4 regions of the Staphylococcus ursi genome follow, and region 3 is predicted to be linked to each of the others. Evidence: riboswitches for the same ligand, from Rfam matches in the RefSeq annotation. Region 3 holds a riboswitch; each other region holds the start of a gene.
What was found. A riboswitch is a leader RNA that binds a small molecule or an ion and turns the genes downstream of it on or off. The one in region 3 is predicted to bind S-adenosylmethionine.

Region 1: it holds a riboswitch for S-adenosylmethionine, as region 3 does, so the genes downstream of both, GZH82_RS01710 (LLM class flavin-dependent oxidoreductase) here and GZH82_RS10760 (methionine ABC transporter ATP-binding protein) in region 3, are expected to answer to the same signal.
Region 2: it holds a riboswitch for S-adenosylmethionine, as region 3 does, so the genes downstream of both, GZH82_RS09450 (M20 family metallopeptidase) here and GZH82_RS10760 (methionine ABC transporter ATP-binding protein) in region 3, are expected to answer to the same signal.
Region 4: it holds a riboswitch for S-adenosylmethionine, as region 3 does, so the genes downstream of both, metX (homoserine O-acetyltransferase MetX) here and GZH82_RS10760 (methionine ABC transporter ATP-binding protein) in region 3, are expected to answer to the same signal.

The regions. Positions count from the first base shown of each region.
Region 1 is NZ_CP048279.1:385,469-390,192, forward strand. Features, by position in the region: gene nrdD (anaerobic ribonucleoside-triphosphate reductase) at 1-34, shown strand, start outside; gene nrdG (anaerobic ribonucleoside-triphosphate reductase activating protein) at 31-570, shown strand; SAM riboswitch class I at 770-868, shown strand; gene GZH82_RS01705 (O-acetylhomoserine aminocarboxypropyltransferase/cysteine synthase family protein) at 933-2,210, shown strand; SAM riboswitch class I at 2,374-2,474, shown strand; gene GZH82_RS01710 (LLM class flavin-dependent oxidoreductase) at 2,521-3,900, shown strand; gene GZH82_RS01715 (sodium:solute symporter family protein) at 3,911-4,724, shown strand, end outside.
Region 2 is NZ_CP048279.1:2,030,105-2,034,828, reverse strand. Features, by position in the region: gene deoD (purine-nucleoside phosphorylase) at 1-169, opposite strand, end outside; gene GZH82_RS09465 (pyrimidine-nucleoside phosphorylase) at 386-1,687, shown strand; gene GZH82_RS09460 (DoxX family protein) at 1,699-2,052, shown strand; gene GZH82_RS09455 (S-ribosylhomocysteine lyase) at 2,112-2,582, opposite strand; SAM riboswitch class I at 2,879-2,984, shown strand; gene GZH82_RS09450 (M20 family metallopeptidase) at 3,083-4,267, shown strand; gene ldmS (L-aspartate--L-methionine ligase LdmS) at 4,272-4,724, shown strand, end outside.
Region 3 is NZ_CP048279.1:2,281,860-2,286,583, reverse strand. Features, by position in the region: gene GZH82_RS10790 (nitroreductase family protein) at 1-338, shown strand, start outside; gene GZH82_RS10785 (thioredoxin family protein) at 470-790, opposite strand; gene GZH82_RS10780 (arsenate reductase family protein) at 1,075-1,431, shown strand; gene gcvH (glycine cleavage system protein GcvH) at 1,505-1,885, shown strand; gene GZH82_RS10770 (toprim domain-containing protein) at 1,964-2,359, shown strand; gene GZH82_RS10765 (thioredoxin family protein) at 2,322-2,642, shown strand; SAM riboswitch class I at 2,680-2,787, shown strand; gene GZH82_RS10760 (methionine ABC transporter ATP-binding protein) at 2,886-3,914, shown strand; gene GZH82_RS10755 (methionine ABC transporter permease) at 3,907-4,602, shown strand; gene GZH82_RS10750 (MetQ/NlpA family ABC transporter substrate-binding protein) at 4,628-4,724, shown strand, end outside.
Region 4 is NZ_CP048279.1:13,363-18,086, forward strand. Features, by position in the region: gene serS (serine--tRNA ligase) at 1-904, shown strand, start outside; gene GZH82_RS00055 (AzlC family ABC transporter permease) at 1,217-1,909, shown strand; gene GZH82_RS00060 (AzlD domain-containing protein) at 1,906-2,235, shown strand; SAM riboswitch class I at 2,303-2,407, shown strand; gene metX (homoserine O-acetyltransferase MetX) at 2,491-3,456, shown strand; gene GZH82_RS00070 (DUF2232 domain-containing protein) at 3,767-4,600, shown strand; gene GZH82_RS00075 (DHH family phosphoesterase) at 4,605-4,724, shown strand, end outside.

The DNA.
Region 1 (4,724 bases), 1.0 Mb from region 3:
GCGTGTGAAACATATGAAAGCGAATCCCTCATGATTGCACAAAAAATTAAAAAAGGTGCAGGTTATATCGCTAAAATCGAATACCAAAGCTTCGTCGATGGAGAAGGCGTACGTTGTAGCGTTTATGTTTCAGGATGTCCATTTTTATGTGAAGGTTGCTATAATGTTGCAGCCCAGAACTTTCGATATGGTGAACGGGCAACGGAAACATTGATATCGGAAGTGTTAGATGCGTGTGCGCCGGAATACATTTCAGGATTAAGTATTTTAGGAGGCGAACCTTTTTGTAACTTAGATATCGTTATCCCATTAGTACATGCTTTTCGAGAACGCTACGGCAGCCGGAAATCAATTTGGGTTTGGACAGGCTTTTTATTTGAGTATTTATGGTTTGCACATGATGAACGGACCGCGTTATTAAAACAAGTTGATGTCATTGTAGACGGCATGTTCATTCAAAAATTATATCAACCTAATTTGCCCTATAAAGGGTCATTAAATCAACGTGTCATTGATGTCCATCAATTTATTAAAACCGAGATGATGAGCCAGTCGATTTACATTGAATAAACAGGTTGCGTGTTGATTCCCACAAATATGATTTTTTCAAATTTTTGCAATTTGCAAGAAAATTCGGATTTGTGTATTGACATCGCTAGGAATGTTAGATAGACTTGTTGTATCATTAAAAGCCAATAAAACACCCGCACGGTTATTGCATTGGCCGTTCTATTTGCGCGATACATCTTGCATTTTAACAATTGAATCATACTTATCAAGATTGGTGGAGGGACAGGCCCTTTGAAACCAGGCAACCTATTCAGTTAGGTGCTAATTCCTGCAGGTGATTTTACCTGAGAGATAAGTCTTCTAGTAAAAGTCTATCTTTATCAGGTAGGCTTTTATTTTTTTATTATTAGGGGGAATGTCAAATGACAAGTGATTTTAAATTTGAAACGTTGCAATTGCACTCAGGACAAGAAGTCGACGAAAGTAGCCATTCACGTGCTTTACCGATTTACCAAACGACATCTTTTACTTTTGATGATACGGCACATGCGGCGAATTTATTCGGCTTAGATGAACTTGGAAATATTTATACACGTCTGATGAATCCTACGACGAACGTTCTTGAAACACGTGTGGCTGAACTTGAAGGGGGTGTCGCTGGTGTAGCGGTTGCTTCAGGTATGGCAGCTATCACGTATGCGATTCAAGCTGTCGCGCAGAAGGGTGATCATATCGTAGCAAGTTCTACATTATATGGCGGGACACATACACTTTTCACACATACGTTACCGAAATATGGGATTGATGTCACATTAGTAGATACGAAAGAAGTCAGTCATATAAAAAATGCGCTTCAAGACAATACGAAGGCATTATTTGTAGAAACCATTGGGAATCCAGAAGGCAATATTGAGGATTTCGATGCACTTGTAGCAATTACAAAAGCACAAGGTATACCACTTATTGTTGATAATACATTCGCGACGCCTTATCTTTTTCGTCCGATTGAATATGGGGCGAACATTGTTGTTCACTCTGCGACCAAATTTATTGGTGGGCACGGAACTTCAATGGGTGGTGTCATTGTTGATGCAGGTAACTTTAATTGGGATAATGGCAAGTTTCCAGGATTAAGTGAACCCGATCCGTCTTATCACGGTTTAGTGTTCAGTGAAAAATTTGGAGAAGCCGCACTTGCTTTTAAAATTCGTACAACAATTTTAAGAGATACAGGAGCAGCGATCTCACCGTTCAATGCATTTTTACTAACGCAAGGCTTAGAGACGCTTTCATTACGGTTAGAACGTCATGTGGAAAATGCTGAAAAAGTTGCACAATATCTTGAAAAGCATGACAAAGTCGCATGGGTTAAATATGCTGGCTTACCGACGAGTGAATATTACGACTTGAAAGAGAAGTATTTACCAAAAGGCGCAAGTTCCATCTTTACCTTTGGTGTCAAAGGTGGATACGAAGCCGGCAAAAAATTTATTGAAGGCTTAGAATTATTTTCTTTATTAGCGAATGTAGGAGACGCAAAGTCACTTGTTATTCATCCCGCATCCACGACGCATCAACAATTGACGGAATCAGAACAAACAGCAGCAGGTATTGCCCCTGAGACGATTCGTCTTTCGATCGGCCTTGAGCATATCGATGATATTATTGCGGATTTGGAAAAAGGCTTTGCCAAAATTTAACTTGTAAGCGTCACACAAAATGAAAATAAAGGGAAATTCATGATCCGATAGATTGAAATGAACGCTTTTAAATCGTAAAACATCATATGAAAAATGTAGTTGTTCTATCGGTCATTGTTTTACCTTTCATTAATTAAAAAACACCCCATGAATGTACATCATCGTCTTATCAAGAGAGATGGAGGGACTGGCCCGATGAAATCTCGGCAACAGGAATTAATTCACTGTGCCAATTCCAGTAGCGCAATTGCTAGAAGATAAGTCAACTTTCACTATGCCTTATCTTCCTATTTTTTAGGAGGTAATGTTCATGACACGAAAACAAATTCATTTTAACGGATTCGTCCAAAATTCTCCCTCTCCGCATGCTTCAGGTTTATGGAAACACCCAAAAGATAAAGGAGCGACACACCACAATTTAAAATATTGGACGGATATTGCTCAAACTTTAGAGCGTGGTTTATTTGATGGTATTTTTATTGCTGATGTGTTGGGGACTTATAGTGTTTACAACCAGTCCCATGACGCCGCAGTGAAACATGCCGTTCAACTCCCCGCACACGATCCTATTCCGCTCGTTTCTGCCATTGCAGCGGTAACTGAGCATATTGGTATTGCACCTACTGTCTCTACTACCTATGCACAGCCATATAAATTGGCACGTCAATTATCTACACTCGATCATCTGACCAATGGCCGATTAGGTTGGAATGTTGTAACGTCTTATTTAGAAAGCGAGGCAGTGAACTTAGGCTTAAAAGAGCGCTTGCCTAAAGCGTTGCGTTACAACCGTGCAGACGAATTTTTGCAAGTGAGCTATCAGTTGTGGGAAGACAGTTGGGAAGACGATGCGGTTGTTAAAGCACGTGAGATAGACACGTATGCTGATCCTTCTAAAGTTCATGCGATTCATCATAAAGGTACATTTTTCGATATACCCGGACCGCATCTTGTAGAGCCTTCTCCTCAAAGAACGCCTGTCTTATTTCAAGCAGGTGCCTCCGAAAAAGGCAAAACATTTGCTGCAAAGCATGCAGAGGCTGTGTTTACAAAACATACCTCTATTGAATCGTTGCGAGCGTATGTCACAGACATTCGGACAAGGGCACAACAATTTGGCCGTAATGGAGAAGATATACTTGTTTTTCCAATGGTTTTACCTATTATCGGTGAAACTGAAGCAGAGGCTTATGAAAAATATGAAGCGCTTCAAAATGAAGTCAGCTATGAAGGTTCAGTCGCATTGTTAAGTGGACATACGGGTATTGATTTTTCTCAATATGATCCAGATGAATATATCGAAAATATCGAGACAGAAGCGATGCAAGGCAATCTCAATTTATATACAAAAGACCCACATCGAAAATGGACATTGCGAGAAGCGGTGAAAAACCACGGGCTAGGTAATGGAACGGCTAAATTCATCGGCACACCCAAAAAAATTGCTGATCAATTGGAATTGTGGGCGAATGAAGGCGGTGCGGACGGTTTTAATATTGCACAAGCCTATTCTCCAGGTACATTTGAAGAATTTGTCGACTTAATCATTCCTGAATTACAAAAAAGAGGCATATATCGTACAGAATATGAAGGTGAAACTTTACGTGAAAATATGTTTGGCAAAGGCCATACGAAAGTGAAACCGACACATCCCGCACGAAATAAAAAAGCCAATTTAGTACAGATATAGGGGGATGATTATGAATGATGTTAAAGTGTATACATGGATAGGCTTTATTGTCTTTATGGTGCTTATGATTACGGTAGGCTTTGTCAGTTCTAGAAGGATGAACAGTATTTCAGATTTTGCGACTGGCTTTGGAAGGATTGGACCACGCACGCTAGGGTTGTCTTTTGCGGCGACGTATTTAAGTGCTGCAACCTTTCTAGGTTATCCGGGATGGTCGTATGCGTGGGGGCTTAATAATTTATGGTTGTTTTTAGCGATGTTTATCGGTGGTCCTACAGGTGTTTTAATGGTCGCTAAAAGAGTCAGATCATTAAACACAACACAGCAATCCCTCTCACTACCAGATTGGTTGGGCGATTTTTATGACAGTCCTATATTACGTGTTGGGACGGCTTTGATCTTATTATTTAATATTTTCTATATCGCAAGTCAGCTTGTCGCAGGCGCTTTAATTTTCAAACATTTACTCGGTATGAGTTACTTTTCAAGTTTAATTGTTATCACAGTCATTGTTGTGCTTTATGTTTACGTAGGTGGTGCACTTGCAGATATTTATACAGACGCGATACAAGTGATTATTATGGCAGTAGCTGGAATTGTCATTTTTATCTCTGGCATTGTGCTGTTTTGGAAGGGGAGTATCCATGATACGTTTTCGGGTATTGCGCAAAACTTAAACCATCAAAATCATCACTTAGTCCAAGTTTTTAATCCTGAATCCGTTCACTTTCATTCTTTTACAATGATTATCGGTGCGATTATTATTCAATGGGCTTTTGCGTCAGCACCGCACTTATTTAATAAAATTTTAGGTTTAAAAAGTG
Region 2 (4,724 bases), 250 kb from region 3:
CTTTATACGTACCTGTATAACCAAACATGTTACGTACGTCGTTAAATTGCTCAACGTTTTCTAAAAAGTTTTCAGCAATAAACTTTGCACGTAATGGATCACCTGGCATTAAGACTGTTTTTGCAATTTTTTTACCATTAGGTTGAATGTGTGGTGTGCCTTGAGTCATCTAAAACATCTCCTTAATTCGTTATTATCACTTTAAAGATAACAGATGTATCGTTAAATGTCGACGAAGTTTTGAAGGAGACGTATGAATAAAAGTTGATGAATTGATAAATAATCAGAAATTCTTTCGTTTCACCAATCGTAGTCATTCGTATATAATAAAAGCGGATACAACAATAGGGTAACTTTAAAATGATATAGAAAAGAGGGAATAGCCATGAGAATGGTTGATATTATTGCTAAAAAAAGGGATGGACATGCTTTAACGAAAGAAGAAATTGAATTTGTCGTAAAGGGTTATACAAATGATGACATTCCTGATTATCAAATGTCTAGTTTAGCAATGGCAATTTTTTTCCAAGATATGACAGATGAAGAACGTGCGCACTTAACGATGGCGATGGTGGAATCGGGTGATCAAATCGACCTCTCTAACATTGAAGGGATTAAAGTCGACAAGCACTCAACAGGTGGTGTAGGTGATACAACGACACTTGTTCTTGCGCCATTAGTTGCGGCATTAGATATACCTGTTGCGAAAATGAGTGGTCGTGGTTTAGGTCATACAGGTGGCACGATTGATAAATTAGAATCAGTAGAAGGCTTCCACGTTGAAATTTCAGAAGAAACATTCGTGAAGTTAGTGAATGAAGATCGTGTAGCAGTCATTGGTCAAACAGGTAATTTAACGCCTGCAGACAAAAAGATTTATGCGCTCCGTGATGTAACAGCGACAGTGAACTCTATTCCATTAATTGCGTCATCAATTATGAGTAAAAAAATTGCAGCGGGTGCTGATGCGATTGTATTAGACGTTAAAACGGGTAACGGCGCATTTATGAAAACTGTTGAAGATGCTGAACAATTGGCACATGCAATGGTTAAAATTGGTAACCAAGTTGGACGTCAAACGATGGCGATGATTTCTGATATGAGCCAGCCACTCGGTCGTGCGATTGGTAACGCGCTCGAATTGCAAGAAGCGATCGATACGTTGAAAGGTGATGGTCCTGAAGATTTAACAGAACTTGTATTAACTTTAGGCTCTCAAATGGTTGTGCTTGCTCAAAAAGCGAAAGATTTAGATGAAGCACGTGGTATGTTACAAGAAGTGATTGATAACGGTAAAGCACTAGAAAAATTCAAAACATTCTTAAGCAATCAAGGTGGAGACGCATCTGTTGTCGATGATCCATCAAAATTACCAACGGCACAATATCAATTTGAATTACCAGCCAAACGTAGCGGTGTCGTTTCGGAAATGATTGCCAATGAAATCGGTATTGCTTCAATGATGTTAGGTGCGGGTCGTCAAACAAAAGAAGATGTCATTGATTTAGCAGTGGGGCTCGTATTGAACAAAAAAGTCGGTGATCGTGTAGAAGAAGGCGAATCATTATTGACGATTTATGCGAATAGTGAAGATGTAGAACAAGTCAAACAAAAATTGTATGATAACATTACTATTTCAGACCACGCAGAACAGCCACAGCTCATTCATACAATCATTACTGAATAAAGGATGATAGGATGAAAAAACTAGGTCGAATCGTATTAGGTCTCGCATTTATAGCAATTGGTGTCTTACATTTTACGAGAGAGCGCCAATTTAGAAATATTGTGCCGGCATATTTACCTTTACGTAAAACAGCTGTACTTGTGACAGGTGTGTGCGAAATTGTAATCGGTGTGTTGTTAGTGTTGCGACGCCCGTCAAACGCATTGAAAAATTGGATTAACGCATTTTTACTTGCCGTTTTTCCTGCCAACATTTATATGGCACGTAAAAAATTGCCATTAGGTGACAAACCATTATCGGATACTGCTTTATACGGACGTCTCCCGATGCAATTTGTATTGATGTATATGATTAAGAAATTATAGTGAAAAATAAACCGAGGAACCACACAGTAAAATCGTGTCGTTGCTCGGTTTTTAAATACTTATTTGCCAGTACCAAAGACGTCATGCCATTGGACACGTTTGTCTAAAAAGGCTTGTGCGATTTCTTTTGCACCTTCTAATGAGTGTGAAGCAGCCCAACCGCATTGAACTTCATTGCACGCAGGCACTTCATCAGCGGCTAAAACATCTTGTAACGTTTGTTCGACAATGTTTAACACATCATCATAATCGGTATGGTTAATGAAAGAGACGTAGAACCCTGTTTGGCAACCCATTGGACTTAAGTCGACTACTTTGTCTGAATGGTTACGAATATTTTCAGCCATTAAATGTTCTAAAGAATGAAGTCCTGGCATTTCCATATGTTCTTTGTTAGGTTGTTTGAAGCGAATATCATATTTGTAAATGTCATCTCCATTGAGCCCTTGCATTTTACCCGCAAGACGAATATATGGTGCGACCACTTTCGTATGATCTAAATTAAAACTTTCAACGTTCATTATTGGCATTGGTATGACCTCCTTCATGTTTAAATCCATTTTAACATATTCCAATCAAGATGAAAGGGGGGCGACAAAGTTTTTAAATGCCGATATAATAGGGAAAGGAGCTTTAAACTTATTATTACGAGTGGTTTAATATGAATTGATGCATTAAAAAATTTTTTGTGAGTCAGCGCAAAGTCGTTGAGACATGAAAATGTGATGCAAAAAGAGTAAAATATAGTATGAAAATTTTGAAGAGTGTTAAAAATAACATGACAAAGTGCGGAAAATTCGTTAAAATAATTACAAAATTGAATCAATATTTATCAAGAGCGGTGGAGGGAATTGGCCCGATGAAACCCAGCAACCTCATCGTACGGCGATAAAGGTGCGAATTCCAACAGTGTAAATGCTGAAAGATAAATGAAGGCAGAGATGTTATCACATATATACATCAGTCACACTTATCAATGTTTGTGTTGGATGTAAATGGGGATAACATTTTTTGTTTAAGGAGGAGTAACATGGTGACAACGGTAGAGCAACGTATTTTAGATTATATCGATCAACATAGATGGGCTTATATAGATATGAGTCATCAAATTCATGGACGTCCAGAACTCGGTAACGAAGAAATTTTTGCATCGCGTTTGCTGATTGAAAATTTAAAAGAACACAATTTTGAAGTTGAGCGCGACATTGCAGGGCATTCTACAGGTTTTATTGCGACATACGACTCGGAAGTTGAGGGGCCGACCATCAGTTATCTCGCTGAATATGATGCATTGCCAGGTTTAGGGCATGCTTGCGGTCATAATATTATTGGAACATCAAGCATGTTAGCAGCTATTGCATTAAAACAAGTGGTAGATGACATTGGCGGTAAAGTCATTCTGTTCGGTTGTCCGGCAGAAGAAGGTGGCGAAAATGGGAGTGCGAAGGCATCATACGTTCGAGAAGGGCTCTTTGACGACGTCGATGTTGCCTTAATGATTCATCCGGGTAATGAAACGTATTCGACTATTCCAACACTTGCTGTAGACGTACTAGATATTAAGTTTTACGGCCAAAGTGCGCACGCTTCAGAAAATGCTGCAGAAGCACGCAACGCTTTAGATGCAATGTTGAGCTATTTTAATGGGGTCGCACAACTCCGTCAACATATTAAAAAGACTGAACGTGTGCATGGCGTCATTTTAGATGGCGGTCAAGCAGCGAACATTATTCCTGACTTTACGCATGCGCGGTTTTACACACGTGCAACGACAAGAAAAGACTTGGATGTACTCACTTCAAGAGTGCATGATATTGCGCGTGGTGCAGCGATACAAACGGGATGTGATTTTGAATTTGAACCGATTCAAAACGGTGTGAACGAATTCATTAAATCACCGTTGTTAGATCAATTATTCGAACATTATGCAACGGAACTTGGTGAAGAAGTCAGTCATGATGATTTTGGCTACGGTTCGACTGATACGGGGAATGTCAGTCATGTCGTGCCAACGATTCATCCGCACGTCAAAATTGGTCCAAGAAGTTTAGTCGGCCATACTCACCGTTTTCGTGAAGCTGCAGCAAGTCCAATGGGGGATGACGCACTCATTAAAGGCGCAAAAATGATCGCATTAATGGGGGCCAAGTTAATACAAGATCAAACGTTATTAGCCGAGATACAAAAGGAGCATCAACATAAAAGGGAGAAATGACAAAATGACACACAATATTCAATATCGAAGTCAATTAACAATGGGAGAAATTTATGACACGAACATCGTTTACACGTCAAGACCCTCATATGTGTCGAATCCTTGGTTAGCACCAGATGAACATCAATCCAACTTTTTAACAGGGCGTGAATTACTGATTGCACAATTGCCAGTCATCGTTCATGAAGCGAGTGTCACTGACAGATTACAACAGTTATTTCAACTCATAGGACGAGAAATTCCGGATAATGTCATTACGTTTCACGACCAAGAAAGTTATGAACAGACATTAAAACGACTGACAGAAGAGGAAGCGCGTTTAATTTATTTCCAATATGTCCATGGGGATAATATTGTTGACGCGAATCACTATGCGATGGACAAACAGTTATTCAAAGACTTAAACAACAAATCATTAATTCCGAAATGGACGGGTGGCCAATATGTGCCTGAGCGC
Region 3 (4,724 bases):
GAGATCAAGAAAAACAACAAAGTCATTACGATGCAGTAACGAACTTAGGTAGCTTTCTTGCGATTGTGATGAAATGTGATGCAAGACAACGTGAAGAAAATGAAAACTATCTTGCAGTCGGTGCTTTTGCGCAAAACCTGCTCTTATTACTGTATGAAAAAGGTATCGGGACATGTTGGAAAACGCCGGAATATATTTTTAAACCTAAAGTACGTGCGGCGTTTGGTGTGGGTCCAGACGAAAAGTTAATCGGATTTTTATACTTAACAGATTTAGAAGAAGAAGACAATTTTCGTAAAGTACCGCGTAAAAATAAAGCGATGATTACAGAGTTTTAAAAGGGACTGTATCGCTTTACATTGTTGAGGCTGCATCTTCAATCGATGTGAAGGACTTGGATATTAAAAAATAAAGGAAGAGGCTAGGACACAATGAAGTATTCCTGGCCTCTTCCTATGAAAATTGAAAACTAGCCTAAACTTTCAGCCAAATAGCTTTCGACTTGTTCAGGTGACTTAGCATTGGCAGAATGTAAGTGATGTAGCTTTTTGCCATTTTGGAAAATTAAAAGGCTCGGAATTCCCATCACTTCATATTGCGTTGCTGCTTCTTCTAATTCGTCGCGATTTACTGCATACCATTCATATTGGTTATATTTTTCAACGATAGGGTCAATCCACATATCCATCGCTCTACAGTCAGGGCACCAACCTGCTTCGAATTTAATAATGACAGGTTCATTACTTTGAATCACTTGATTGAATGCATCCATAGTTGTAATACTTTGCATGTTAGACCTCTCCTTTTAACTGATAAGTAACGATATTATAACGAATTTTATAAGAGAAGTCACCCGTACAAATCGAGGAGCAGTCTTTGCGATGTATGGAAAGTGCTCGAAAAAGTGGTCGGAAGTTAACTTGAAAAAGTAATTGCAGTGATGGGAATCAATTTGTTGCTATTTATTTGTTATAGCGCAAAAGTTGTTTATGTTGAAACTTGCATGCTAAAAATACAAGCATTTTAAATAATAATTTGTTATATTTGAATTAATTTGAACGAGGAGGTTTAATGATGATCAAATTTTATCAATATCTAAACTGCACAACGTGTAAAAAAGCAGCCAAGTTTTTATCAGATAATGGCGTGAGCTTTGAACCTATTGATATTACACAACATACACCGACAAAAGAAGAATTTCGTCAAATCATTGAGAAATCAGATTTAGATATTAAAAAATTTTTCAACACGCACGGTGCAAAATATAAGGAACTGAATTTAAAAGATCGATTAGGTGATATGAGTGATGAAGAAAAATTAGAATTACTCGCATCTGATGGCATGTTAGTGAAAAGACCACTTGCGGTTTCGGGTGATACGGTAACTGTTGGTTTTAAAGAAGCTGACTATCGTGACATTTGGGTGTCATAAAATAGTTGATTGAACCGTTGCAATGTGTCATGATTAACTTGTAACCGTAATCATTAAATAGGAGGGGATTCAAGTGGCAGTGCCAAGTGGATTAAAATATTCAAAAGAACATGAATGGGTAAAAGTTGAAGGAAATACTGCAATCATTGGTATTACTGACTTTGCGCAAAGCGAACTTGGTGATATCGTTTTCGTTGAGCTTCCAGAAGTGGATGATGAAGTATCAGAAGGCGAAACTTTTGGTAGTGTAGAATCTGTTAAAACAGTATCTGAATTATATTCTCCAGTTTCTGGTAAAGTCGTTGCAGTGAATGAAAACTTAGAGGATTCACCAGAAGCAGTTAACGAATCACCATATGAGGAAGCTTGGATGGTTAAAGTTGAATTAAAAGATGAAAGTGAACTAGACGCATTATTAGATGCAGCTGGTTACGAAAAAATGATTGGCGAATAATATCAAAATGAGAACTCCTAGGTAATTTTATTATCAAGGAGTTTTTTATACTCAAATATTTTTTAGAAGGTGAAGACCATGACGATGATCCATAAGGTTATTGTTGTTGAAGGGAAATCTGATAAAAAACGTGTTCAAGAGGTGTTGTTGGAACCTGTCGAAATCGTTTGTACACATGGGACGATGGGAATCGAAAAGTTAGACAATATGATTGAATATCTGTATGATAAACAAGTCTACATTTTAGTAGATGCAGATGCAGAAGGTCGTCGCATTCGCAAATGGTTTACGACATATTTGAGTGAAAGTACAGACATCTATATTGATACGAAATATAGTGAAGTTGCCCGTTGTCCACGCGATTACCTCTCAAACGTATTGCAGCATTTTGATTTTAAAGTGAAGCAAGACTTTTATGTAAAAGGGAAGTATTCATATGAAGAGTGTTTCAAAGCAATCGAACAATATATCTGAGCATTTTAATCAAAGTGTTCATCTGATTTTTGGGTATACACCGATGTGTGGCACATGCAAAATATCAGAACGCATGCTTGATATCGCAAATGAAATGACACAGCTTCCGATTGTGAAGTTGGATTTGAATTATCACCCTGAATGGAGTCAAGAAAAAGAAATTCAATCGGTCCCTATTTTAATGATTATGCGCTATAATCAAGAAGCAGAGCGACTCTATGCATTTCATTCTGTGCCTTACTTGTTAGAAAAATTAAAAAAAGTCATTGACGACAGTGAATGACGATGATAATATAATAATCAATCGAATAGTCAGAAAACTCTTATCCAGAGTGGCGGAGGGATGTGCCCTATGAAGCCCGGCAACCGTCTAAGTTATAGAAATGGTGCCAATTCACATAAAGTATTTTTACTTTTGAAGATGAGAGAAAAGCAATCTACATTCATGCTTTCTCTTTTATCTTTAAAAAGGGGAAGCATTTTTTATTTTCAAATTTTTTAAAGTAGCAACACGGGGAGGAACAGTATGATCACACTTAAAAATATAGTGAAAAAGTACGAAAGCAAAACGAAATCTGTTACTGCTGTAGATGGCGTCAATCTCGAAATTGGAAAAGGTAAGATTTACGGCATTATTGGATTTTCGGGTGCAGGTAAAAGTACTTTAGTCCGTTTATTTAATCATTTAGAAAAACCGACATCAGGGGAAGTGGTTATTGGTGGTGACAATATCGGGCAATTAAGTCCAGCTGAGTTACGTCAAAAGCGTCAAAAAGTGAGTATGATTTTCCAACATTTCAATTTATTGTGGTCAAGAACTGTACTAGACAACATTATTTTTCCACTTGAAATTGCTGGCGTGCCGAAAAATGAAGCGAACGCACGTGCACAAGAATTAGTCACACGCGTTGGGCTACAAGGGAGAGAACATGCGTATCCATCAGAATTATCAGGAGGACAAAAGCAACGTGTTGGTATCGCGCGTGCATTGGCTAATGATCCAGAAGTCTTGTTATGTGATGAGGCCACAAGTGCATTGGACCCACAAACAACCGACGAAATTTTAGATTTGTTGTTACAACTCAAAAACGAGAAAAACTTAACGATTATTATGATTACACATGAAATGCACGTCATTCGTCGTATTTGTGATGAAGTTGCAGTCATGGAAAATGGTCGTGTGATTGAAGAAGGCAAAGTATCACACATTTTCGAGCACCCACAACATCAAGTGACACGCCGATTCGTTCAAGATGATTTGAAACCGAGTGATGATAGTGAAGATTTAGCGCAAACTTTTAAATTAGGCAAAGATGAAGTATTGGCTAAACTCATTTTTTCTGGTGAGAATACGACGCATCCAGTTGTGTCACACTTAACACAGACACATGGGATTTCAGTGAATATTTTAGAGGGCAATATTAAGCATTCTAAAACGGGTACATTAGGTTATTTATTAGTGCACATTGAACAGTTTTCGAGCATTAACTTTGACCAAATTCAGGCAGAGTTAAAAGCACAAAACGTTGAGATAGAGGTGGTCAGTCATGGGTAAAAGTTTTAGCGAAATCTTGCAAGAAATGATTACAATGCCAAATATACGTTGGCCTGATGTATGGGAAGCGACGTACGAAACATTGTATATGACCATTATCTCGACAGCATTTTCGTTCGTGTTAGGGCTTATCCTAGGCGTGATTTTGTTTTTAACATCGAAAAGCGAATCCAAAATCGGTCGTGTATTTTATAGCATTGTATCGTTTGTTGTGAACTTATTCAGAGCGATTCCATTTATCATTTTAATCTTACTCTTAATTCCGTTCACAAGTTTAGTACTCGGTACAATTAGTGGTCCGACAGGTGCGTTACCTGCATTAATTATCGGTGCTTCACCATTCTACGGACGTTTAGTTGAGATTGCTTTGAAAGAAATTGACAAAGGTGTCATCGAAGCGGCACGTTCAATGGGGGCAACAACTTGGAATATTATACTTAAAGTGTTAATTCCAGAATCATTGCCAGCGCTCATTTCAGGGATTACTGTGACAGCAATTGCGTTAGTAGGATCTACAGCAGTGGCAGGTGTTATCGGTGCAGGTGGTTTAGGGAACTTGGCATACTTAACAGGTTTCACGCGTAACCAAAATGACGTCATTTTAGTTTCAACGATTTTAATATTAATTTTGGTATTTATTATTCAATTCTTAGGTGATTGGATAACGAATAAAATAGATAAACGCTAATAATAGTGAAGAGGAGATTGTATTAATGAAAAGATTTTTATCGATTATTGTTGTTCTTGTTGTTGCAGTTGCTTTAGCCGCTTGTGGAAATGGTTCTGATAGTAAAAAAGAAGACAAAAAGA
Region 4 (4,724 bases), 630 kb from region 3:
ATGGGGTACACCACGTGAGTTCGACTTTGAAGCGAAAGCACACTGGGACTTAGTAGAATCATTAGAAATGGCAGACTTTGACCGTGCCGCACGTGTATCTGGTGCACGTTTCGTTTATTTAACAAATGACGGTGCTAAATTAGAGCGTGCGTTAATGAACTTTATGATTACGATGCATACGACACAACACGGTTACCGCGAAATGATGGTGCCTCAATTAGTCAATGCTAAAGCGATGTACGGTACAGGACAATTACCTAAATTTGAAGAAGATTTATTTAAAGTAGAAAAAGAAGGCTTATACACAATTCCAACTGCAGAAGTACCTTTGACAAACTACTATAGAGACGAAATTGTACAGCCGGGTGTCTTACCAGCTAAGTTTACAGGTCAATCAGCATGTTTCAGAAGTGAAGCGGGATCAGCAGGCCGTGATACACGTGGTTTAATCCGTCTTCACCAATTCAATAAAGTTGAAATGGTACGTATCGAAAAACCTGAAGATTCATGGGACGCTTTAGAAGAAATGACATCAAATGCAGAAGCGATTCTTGAAGCATTGAACTTACCATACCGTCGCGTGATTTTATGTACAGGCGATATTGGTTTCGGTGCAAGTAAAACATATGACTTAGAAGTATGGTTACCAAGCTACAATGACTACAAAGAAATCAGCTCATGTTCAAACTGTGTAGACTTCCAAGCGCGTCGTGCAAATATCCGTTTCAAACGTGATAAAGATGCCAAACCTGAATACGCACATACGTTAAATGGCTCTGGTTTAGCAGTAGGTCGTACATTTGCGGCGATTGTAGAGAACTATCAAAATGAAGACGGTACGATTACGGTGCCTGAACCGTTAGTGCCATTCATGGGTGGACAAACTGTCATTAAACCTCTATAAGATGAAAATGAAGTTACGAACAATTAAATAAAGGTGAGTTGAAATCAAATCAGGAGCTCGTATTTTTAATATGCGAACTTCTGATTTTTTACGTCTGAAGAGGGCAAGGGAGGGTAAAAAGTAATAAAAGTAAAAAATAAGACATACCTCATCAATTGTTATCTCAATATTATTAAATCTATATAAACTCCTTTATAAAAGTGTTTTTACACGGTAGGTTAGGCTGAGGTACGTATGAGGTAAGACTGACTTGATAGCGTAATGAGATAAGTTGTACTATAATAAGAAAAATTTTCAAGGGGGTGAGTCTCAATGTCTTATACTACATTTAAACAAGGTATCCAAGATTGTCTCCCAACTGTACTAGGATATGCTGGGGTAGGCTTTTCATTTGGAATTGTAAGTGTCACATCAGGATTCAACATTTTAGAAATATTACTGCTCTCTTTACTCGTTTATGCAGGGGCAGCACAATTTATTATTATCGCACTCATTGCCGTACAGACACCGATTTGGGTCATTGTGCTCACTGCAATGATTGTCAATAGTCGTATGTTTTTATTAAGTATGACATTGGCGCCGAATTTCAAACATGATCATTTGATACATAGGGTAGGTGTAGGGTCTTTGTTAACGGATGAAACATTTGCTGTTGCTATCACGCCTTATTCGAAAGGGCACACGATTACATATCAGTGGATGTATGGCTTAAATTTATTGGCCTACTTATTTTGGGCATTGGTCACTGTGCTCGGGGGATTGTTAGGTGATTTCTTCCAACATCCAGAAGTATTTGGCTTAGACTATGCGATTACAGCGATGTTTATCTTTTTAGCAATTTCACAATTTGAGGGCATTACGAAATCGAAGTTACGTGTGTATCTCTACTTAGTTGCAATTGTTATTGTTATGATGTTACTACTCAGTTTGTTTTTGCCTTCATATTTAGCAATTTTACTTGCATCGACTTTAAGTGCGACGATAGGGATGGTGATTGACCGATGAGCATGTACGTATTTTGGACGATCTTTTTAGCAGGACTTGGCACTTTACTCATCAGAATCACCCCTTTTGTCATGATTTCGCGTATGGAACTGTCTGAAAAGGTGCTCAAGTGGCTGACGTTTATTCCGATTACTTTATTTACTGCATTAGTGGTGGATGGATTCATTCAGCAACAAGGAGGTGTGATGGGTTATACATTGAATTGGAACTTTATCATCGCGCTCATTCCGACACTTATCATTGCTTTTTGGACAAGGAGTTTAACGATAACAGTCATTGTCGGTATGGTCAGTGTGGCATTGTTGAGAACTATCGGATTATTCTAACAATCATTTGCATACGTGATAGGTTTGCGGTATGATTAAAGACACAACATAACTTTAATTAAAAATAAGCTTATTAAGAGAAGTTGAGGGATTTGGCCCAGTGACACTTCAGCAACCACTTATCGTTATAAGTACGGTGCTACAACCAACCACGTCATGTGGATGATAAGTTCATTTAAAAACTGACTTACGAACGTTGTATAGCCGTCAAAGGTTGTACAACTTTTTTAATTTTTAGAGGGAGGGCAGACTAAAATGGTGAATTATCACGTGGACACATTAGCATTAGGTGCATTTACGACAGAATCCGGTGAAACGATTGAAAATTTGAAACTTCGGTATGAGTATGTAGGTTATCCTGGCCAACCACTCGTCGTCGTATGTCATGCGTTGACAGGCAACCATCTCACTTATGGTACAGAAGACAATCCAGGGTGGTGGCGAGAGATTATTGATGGGGGGTATATGCCAGTTCATGATTATCAATTTCTAACATTTAATGTGATTGGTAGTCCATTTGGGTCGAGTTCTCGTTTAACAGATCCAAACTTCCCAAAAAAGCTCACAATGCGAGATATTGTGCGTGCCCTTGAGAAAGGCATCGAAGCGTTAGGTCATCAAAAAATCGACATTCTCATCGGTGGCTCATTAGGTGGCATGCAAGTGATGGAGCTCCTCTACAATCAAAAATTCGAAGTGAAAAAGGCTGTCATTTTAGCAGCTACTGAAAAAACGTCTTCTTATAGTCGGGCGTTTAATGAAATTGCGAGACAAGCTATTCATTTAGCAGGAGAAGAAGGGTTAAGTATCGCGCGGCAACTCGGCTTTTTAACGTACCGGTCCTCTAAAAGTTATGATGCGCGCTTCACACCTGATGAAGTAGTGTTATACCAAAAGCATCAAGGCGACAAATTTAAAGAACAGTTTGATTTGCAATGTTATTTAACACTCCTCGATGTATTAGATAGTCATGACATTCACCATGGTAGAGATGATGTCGCAAACGTATTCCAATCATTAGACACGAAAGTACTCACGCTCGGCTTTACAGATGACTTGCTGTATCCAGATGACCAAGTCGCTGCGTTAGGCTGTTATTTCAAATATCACCGCCATTTCTTTGTGCCTGATAATGTAGGTCATGATGGCTTTTTATTGAATTTTAACGATTGGGCACCGTACCTTTATCATTTCCTAAAAGTTTCACGATTTAGACGCTAACTTTAGACGAAAACGTTACCTTTTTGTTATAATTGCGTCAACTAAGAATACTAGACAAGAAGCTATATTTTAGGGATAATAGCTAAAATATAGCTTTTCTAATGTGTTTAAGAAAAGTGACGTTTTGTAATTCAATTGTAAGACGCGTGAAATCATGTGGCGCAAATTGTATTCATATTACAAAGCCTGTAAAATAGAATTTATAGACTATAATAGTTTGGAAGTGGCGTCTTTGTTTTCGAAAATTAATCCTAAAGCAACCCTAATCAGCATTGTGGCGTTGTTAGCGGTGACTTTAGTTATACATGTTATGCCTGGATTAGCAATTATTTTGGCATGCTTTAGTTTAATCCCAGGTATCGTTTTATGGTACCAATCTAAGCATTCGTTTGGCTTAGTCGCACTCATCGCGATAATTCTCTCAACGCTCACAGGCAACGTTTTTGTGATGACATTTTTAATCATTATTTTAGTTTTAAGTATGGTTATTAGTCAGTTATTAGTCCAACGTGCTTCTAAAGAGCGCATCTTATATTCAGTGACATTCGTGGCAAGTGTTTTAACATTAAGTGCGATAATGATTTTACAAACTTTGAAAAAAATCCCGTATGCTGATGACTTATTGCAACCGTATCGTGCAATTGTGCATCAAACTGCAGAGTTAGAAAATTTGGATCAACAAGCACAAGAGATTTTAAACAATTCGCTTCAACAACTCGCAATACAGTTGCCGGGGATGATTGTAGTAGCGATTGCAATTTATGCTATCATCACATTGCTCATCATTTTCCCGATTTTACGTAAGTTCAAAGTGGCAACACCTGTATTTCGCCCACTTTTTTTCTGGCAAATGAAGCGTTCAGTTTTCATTATGTATGCATTGGCATTATTAACAACGATTACAACACAACCTGCCACTACGCCGAATAGCATTGGCATTAATTTCCAAATCGTTTTAGGTTTCTTATTGGTTATTCAAGGTTTAAGTTTTATTCATTTCTTTGCATCTATTAAAAAAATGCCCGGCGCGTTAAAAGTGATTTTAGTGATTGTCGGTGTGCTATTTTATCCAATGACACGCCTTATTGGTTTACTCGATTTGGGATTGAATTTAAAACGTATGATAAAAAATGATAAGAGGTGACAAGATGAATCGTCATTCAATGAAGAAAGCGTTGATCGTACCTTTCTTAGTGATTACCGTTACAGCAATCATCATTGTAGGTCTATCCTTTTTCTTTAATCAGTGGCTTGCGTTTATCGCTGCT